DNA from 2 places in the Xanthobacter albus genome. Region 2 is predicted to be linked to the other one. Evidence: predicted binding sites of a transcription regulator. Region 2 holds the regulator's gene; the other holds the start of a gene.
What was found. Region 2 encodes PhoB, which activates phosphate uptake and scavenging genes when phosphate is short. Its sites were predicted from a motif close to TGTCATNNANCTGTCAT; they were not measured.
Positions count from the first base shown of each region.

Region 1: a site for PhoB is predicted at 1,998-2,014, ahead of V5F75_RS19140 (Na/Pi symporter). Genes of this name have one in related genera too.

Region 1 is NZ_CM195532.1:4,304,746-4,308,153, forward strand. It holds gene V5F75_RS19135 (STAS domain-containing protein) at 1-220, opposite strand, end outside; gene V5F75_RS19140 (Na/Pi symporter) at 210-1,838, opposite strand; gene V5F75_RS19145 (ATP-binding protein) at 2,150-2,599, opposite strand; gene V5F75_RS19150 (GNAT family protein) at 2,892-3,408, opposite strand, start outside.
Region 2 is NZ_CM195532.1:570,191-573,598, reverse strand. It holds gene pstA (phosphate ABC transporter permease PstA) at 1-57, shown strand, start outside; gene pstB (phosphate ABC transporter ATP-binding protein PstB) at 141-965, shown strand; gene phoU (phosphate signaling complex protein PhoU) at 985-1,713, shown strand; gene phoB (phosphate regulon transcriptional regulator PhoB) at 1,829-2,530, shown strand; gene V5F75_RS02575 (GcrA family cell cycle regulator) at 3,036-3,408, opposite strand, start outside.

The DNA of each region.
Region 1 (3,408 bases), 810 kb from region 2:
GGCGCTTGGCGTTGCGCATGGCCTTGCCCGCCACCAGCAGGGCGCGCAGGCCGGAGGAGGAGACATAGTCCACCCCGGCGAGATTGACGACGATGGCGCCGTCGCTCATGGAGACCACGTCCATCAGGCTGGTCTCGAACGGCTTGGCGTTCGGCGTATCGAGCCGCCCGGCCACCTTCAGCAGGATTTCGCCGTCCACCTGCTCACGCTCAATGTGCATGGATGCCGTCCCGCTCCGCTGACATCATTTCGTCACTGGCATTATCGTCATTCGCGACCGGGCGCAACGCCACGGCGGTTCTGCGGATCAGCCAGATCGCGCGTTCGAACAGGCTGGTGGCGAGCAGAAGGCGGCGCGCGTCCTCGCCCGTGCCGATGCTCGCCCCGACCAGGCTGCGGCGAATGCGCGTCAGCAGCTCGCTGCGGTCCGCGGTCAGCGTGGCGATCACCTCATAGTCGTCGGCGCCCTCGGCGTCCGCCAGGGACAGGACGATCACCCGCAGCGATTCGGACAGGTTGAAGGCGAGCTGGGGCGGCGTGTCATAGCTCTCCACCACCTCCGCGAAATCGTGCAGCGTGTCCTGCAGCACGCGGATCATCTCCACCAGCGCCTGCTGCTGGAGCGCGATGTCGAGGGTCTCGCGCTCCGGCGCGCGGCCGATGAGATCGGTGAGGAAGCCCTCGGTGGTGCGGGCGATGGAGGCCGCGCCGCGCCACAGGGCGAGCCGCTCGCCCGCGCCCGGCGCCTCATCCACGTCGAGGTCCGGCAGCAGGGTGGGCAGAAGCTGGATCAGCCGCCGGATCTCCTTCTCCGAAAGGTCGAGCGCGGTGGCCGGCGCCTCCAGGGCGCGATCATGGACATAGCGCGGGCGCGAGGCGCCATCCTCCAGCGTCGGCGGGCTGAAGCGGATGGCAATCGCCTCCGCGGTGGTCCGCGCGAAGGCCACCGGAACCGCACCGGCGAGTTGCAGGGCGAGGAACAGCAGCGAAAGCGACAGCGCCGCCTTGCCTCCGCCGAGGATGGAGAGCGCGGCCGCCGGATCGCCCCCCGCCAGCCCGGCGCCGAGCCAGACCGCCAGCACCACCACGCAGCCGATGAGCTTCACCTGGATATGGGCATAGCAGAGCTGCCGCCCCGTGCCTTCGAGCCCCCCGGCGGCCACCAGGGTGGCGAGGCCGGAGCCCAGGTTGGCGCCGAGCACCACGTAGAAAGCGGAATCGAGCCCCATCACCGCCGATTGCAGCAAGGCCAGAACCAGGATGGTGGGCGTGGAGGAGGACTGGCTGAGGGCCGCCGCCACGAGGCCGAGCGCGAAGCCCACCCAGGGCGTGAGCCCGGCATCGAGGAACGCCGCCAGGGCCGCGGGATCGATGGCGCGGGGCCCCTGCTTGATGAAGTCGAGCCCCAGCAGCGCCAGCGCCAGCCCCAGCGCCACGCCCATCCACTCGCGCCAGGCGGGGCGGCGGTCGAGCCGGAGCTGGAAGCCGAACCCCACCAGCGCCAACAGGTAGAAGATCACCAGCCGGAAATCGATGGCGGCGATGAACACCAGCGCGGCGGTGCCCACGTTGGCGCCCGCCACAACGGGAATGGCATCCCGCGTGGTGAACACGCCGCCGCGCACGAGGTTGCCGCAGATGATGGCCACCGCATTGCTGGACTGGGTGGCCGCGCCGGCGAGGCTGCCGGAAACGAGGCCGGTCAAGGGAGATCGCGTGGCGCTGCGCAGCAGGTGCCGCACGCCGCGGCCGGTGGCCTGCTGGAGGTGCGACGAAAGCGTCTTGAGGCCGACGAACAGCAGCCCAAGGCCCGCGAGAATTCCCGCCAAGATCATCATGAGCGCGTCATGGGCACCTGGCCCGTGTCCCCCGTGCCCGAGCGGCGGGCCTCCGCGCCAGCCCGGCATTCCACGCGGCCCGGCGGCGAAACCGCCACGGCGGATAGAGACACGCAGCACAGCGCTTCAGATGTGAAGAGGCTCTCATAGCCGCGCTTCATGACACTTCTGCGACATCGCGCGAAGCCATCGGGCGCCTCGTTCCCCGCGGGTTTGATGCGAAGGGACACCTCACGCTGGGTGAAGGGCGCATGACAAGGCCGACAGCATCCGAGGCCCTCCGGGCTACGACACCGACGCGCGGAAGCGCCCTAATGCGCGGCCGGCGCCGCCACCATGGTGAGGTGATTCTCGCCATCCTCGCGGCGATAGGCGAGGCTTTCCATGAAGTGGCGCATGAGCTGCACGCCGTGGCCGCCGATCCTGGCATCCTCGATGGCCGCCACCGCCTCCGGCTCCGCGATGGTGGTGGGATCGAAGGCGACCCCGTTGTCGATGAGCTGCACGGCCACCCGCCCGCCCGGCATCCGGTGGACCTCGACGCGGATGGACGGGTCGTGCGCCACCTTGTCGAAGCCGTAGGAGATGACGTTCGTGAGCGCTTCCTCAAGCGAAAGCTCGAGGCCGAAACGCATGGCCTGCGGCCAGCCCTCCTGCTCGGCCATGTCGCCGAGCCAGGAGGTGACCTCCGAGATGGAGGCGATATCCGCGCCGACCCGCAGCGCAGAGATCAGGGTATCGGCGGCGGGGGTCGTGATCATGGCCGCTGCTCAGGTGGGGGCATCGCAGGCGGTGCCCGCCGCGCGGGGCGCCCGCGAAACGGCGGTCCTCCGCGCGAAAGCGAGGCGGGCGATCGGGACAATGGGGGCGGTTTCCGTCGCCCGCGATGAGTTTTTGGTCTTCATTCCCGCAGCACTTTCGAACTGGGGCCGCCGCGCGCCTGCATAAACGGCGGCTCGCCTCTCGCTTCACCCGCGAAATGCAGTCTAAGGCATTTCCGCGTCCCGTTGAATTGTAAAAATGCTTCGGGGTTGCTGGGGCAGCACGCGGTCTTCAGGCGTCCGCCGGCAGCGGCCGCGCGAACATCACGCCCACGGCGCCGCTGGGCAGGCGCGTGCGCGCATAGCCGCGCCAGCCTTCGGCGAACAGCGCCCTCTGCCGCTCGAAATCGAGCGGATCGGCCACCACCACCGCCCCCGGATCGTGGCGGGAGCCGTCGCGCAGCATCACGTAGCGGGCGTAGCCGCCGAAGAAGAGCTCGATCCCCACGATGGGGAAGCCGCCCGAGAGCAGGTTCGACCAGCTGCCCGGATTGACCGGCGCCGCGGTGGAGAACAGCACCATGTCGCGCGGGGCGATGGCCACCCGCCCGGCGATGGTCATCCGCTGCAGCCCGTGGCCACGGTAATCCGGGTGCACGGAGGCCCCCGCGAGCCGCCCCACGGGGGTGCCGGCCGGCAGGCGCAGCAGCCGGTGCGGGCCGTCCTCGGGCGTATGGTCGTGCTGGAGGATGCCGTAGGCGACGAGATCCGCGCCCTCGAACAGGCCGATGGTGCGTCCGCGCCCGGCG
Region 2 (3,408 bases):
GTCGGCGTGCTCGTGCTGAACGTGGCGTCGCGTCTGGTTCTGGCCCGCGGCAATTGACATCGCCGCCCGGCGCGAATGCGCCGGGCTGCCCGAGATCCAAGCCCGGCAGCTCCGGGCATGTAAATTCCAGTGAGGCTCAGATGACGTCTGCGGTCGATCCCACCCTCAGCATCGCCACCTCGGTCGCGGCCCGGCCCGACGCGCCGCCCGCTCCCGCGAAGCTCAAGGTCGACAACCTTCAGTTCTATTACGGCCAGAGCCACGCGCTGAAGGGCATCAATTTCGAGATCCCCGAGAAGCGGGTGACCGCCATGATCGGCCCCTCGGGCTGTGGCAAGTCCACGCTGCTGCGTGTGTTCAACCGGATGTACGACCTCTACCCCGGCCAGCGCGCCGAGGGGCAGGTGCTGTTCGACGGCGTGAACATCATCGGCAAGGAGCTCGACTCCACCGTGGTGCGCAGCCGCATCGGCATGGTGTTCCAGAAGCCGACGCCCTTCCCCATGTCCATCTATGACAACATCGCCTTCGGCGTGCGCCTGCACGAGCGGCTGAACAAGTCGCAGATGGACGAGCGCGTGGAATGGTGCCTGCGCAAGGCGGCCATCTGGGACGAGACCAAGGACCGCCTGAACACGTCCGCGCTCGGCATGTCCGGTGGCCAGCAGCAGCGCCTGTGCATCGCCCGCACCATCGCCGTGCGTCCGGAGGTGATCCTGCTCGACGAGCCCACCTCGGCGCTGGACCCCATCTCGACCTCGAAGATCGAGGACCTGATCGACGAGCTGAAGCGCGACTTCACCATCGTCATCGTGACCCATAACATGCAGCAGGCCGCGCGTTGCGCCGACATCACCGCCTTCTTCTACCTGGGCGAGCTGATCGAGGTGGCGCCTTCGGACGTGATCTTCACGAACCCGAAGGAGATCAAGACGCGTGATTACATCACCGGCCGCTTCGGCTGAGGAAAACAGGATGGCGCAGATGCCCGAGCATACCGTGACCTCCTTCGACGTCGAGCTCAAAGAGATCGGACGCAAGGTGGTGGAGATGGGCGGCCAGGCGGAACGCCTGGTGGCCGACAGCATGACCGCGCTCATCAAGCGCGACATTGCCATCGCGCAGAAGGTCGTCTCGCTCGACGCGGGCGTGGACCAGGTGCAGCGTGACATCGAGGACAAGGCGGTGCTCGTCATCGCCAAGCGCCAGCCGGTGGCCAGCGACCTGCGCGAGATCGTGGCGGCCATCCGCATCGCCAACGACCTCGAGCGCATCGGCGACCTCGCCAAGAACGTCGGCAAGCGGGTGATCGCCATCGAGGGCGAGTACCATCCGCAGAAGCTGGTGCGCGGCGTGGAGCACATGTCCGACCTGGTGCTCGAGCAGCTCAAGGAGGTGCTCGACGCCTACGCCGGCCGCAACGAGGCCAAGGCGCTGGACGTGTGGGGCCGCGACGACGCCATCGACACCATGTACACCTCGCTGTTCCGCGAGCTGCTCACCTACATGATGGAAGATCCGCGCAACATCTCCGTGTGCACGCATCTTCTCTTCTGCGCGAAGAACATCGAGCGCATGGGCGACCACGCGACCAACATCGCGGAAGTCGTCTACTACATGGTGACCGGACAGGTGCTGCCGGAGAGCCGCCCGAAGGCGGATGCCTCCAGCGACACCACGGTCGCCTTCCCCGGCCAGACCAAGCAGGCCTGATGCCGGATGCCCTGCCCGCCGCTCAGGCGGGCAGCGGCCGCGCCAGACCCGCCGCACGGGCGGGATGGCGCGAGGCTGTGTCAAAGAACGTCTCGACGTGGATGGGTGATAGGCTGTGCCGGCGCGTATTCTGATTGTCGAGGACGAAGAGCCGTTGACCCTCCTGCTCCGGTACAATCTGGAGTCGGAAGGCTATGCGGTGGAGAATGTCGGGCGCGGCGACGATGCCGAGACCCGGCTGCGGGAGAGCGTGCCGGATCTCGTCATCCTGGATTGGATGCTGCCCGGCCTCTCAGGCATCGAGCTATGCCGCCGCCTGCGCACGCGCCCGGAAACCGAGCGCCTGCCGGTCATCATGCTGACTGCCCGCGGCGATGAGACGGAGCGGGTGCGCGGCCTCGCCACGGGCGCCGACGACTATGTGGTGAAGCCCTTCTCCGTGCCGGAGCTGCTGGCGCGCGTGCGTGCGCTGCTGCGCCGCGCCAAGCCGGAGCATGTGGCGACCCTGCTGCGCGCGGGAGACATCGAGCTGGACCGCGAGACCCATCGGGTCCACCGTGCTGGCCGTGAGGTTCATCTCGGGCCGACCGAGTTCCGCTTGCTCGAATTCCTGATGCAGAGCCCCGGCCGCGTCTTCTCGCGTGAGCAATTGCTCGATGGCGTGTGGGGCCAGGACGTCTATATCGACGAGCGCACGGTGGACGTGCATGTCGGCCGGCTGCGCAAGGCGATCAATCGCGGGCGCCAGTCGGACCCGATCCGGACCGTACGCGGCGCCGGCTACTCCTTCAACGAGATGTTCGCGCGGGCGCACTGATGGCCGCTCGCCCACCGTGGTTGGGTGATCCATCTTCCCCGGTCGAGCGCCGAACGGCGCTCTCCTTGCGCTCAGGGCGGCGGCGCCGGTGTGCTTCTGGAGCACTTTCCGCGCAGCGCTCACTGTTCGCCTGAAAAACGCGTCGTCTCTGCAGCCAGAAGCGATCGCCGCGCGCGAAGATCATTTTGGAAATGAATGGTGCGTGGCGCGAGGAGGGGCGCAGTCCGGCGGCTATCGGGAGCGGGGTCGGGGCTTGCCGGTGACCGGCTCGGTCGCTGCCGCGTGGCTGATGCGGATCAGGCTTTGACGCCGGGCTCGCGTCTGTCTCAGCGACGTGGATGCCGCCGCGGCGGCTGAAACACAAGGAATGTCACGCCGGAATTCCCGCCACCGAGCGCAGGAACCTCAGGCCGTCCCCGTGTCGGTGAACGGCGTGCCCTATCACACTGATGGAACCGTTGCCGAGCGGAACGGCCGGCCGGGCGCGAGCCCGGCCACGCTGTTGTCAGAGGTAGGCGAGGCGCCGGTCGCGACGGCGATCCTGCACCGGCTGGTAGGCGATGCGGGCATGCTGGGTGCAATAGGGCATTCCCGGATTGCTCTTGCCGCCGCAGAAATAGAAGCTCTCGGTACCCGGCTCGCCCATCGGCCAGCGGCAGGTGCTCTCCGTGAGGTTCATGATGGTGCAGCGCTGGCCCATGGACACCACGTTGTCGCTCGCCACGGGCTGCGGCGCGGGGGCGGGGGCCTCCTCGGGCAGGTCGTCGATCTCGGCAGCGAGGGCGGTGTTGCCCTGTACCAGGGGACGCTGCGGCCGGGTCTGGTCACGCGGGCTCTCGGGGCGGTTGGGGCGCTGGGGCCGCACCGCCGATGCCGAG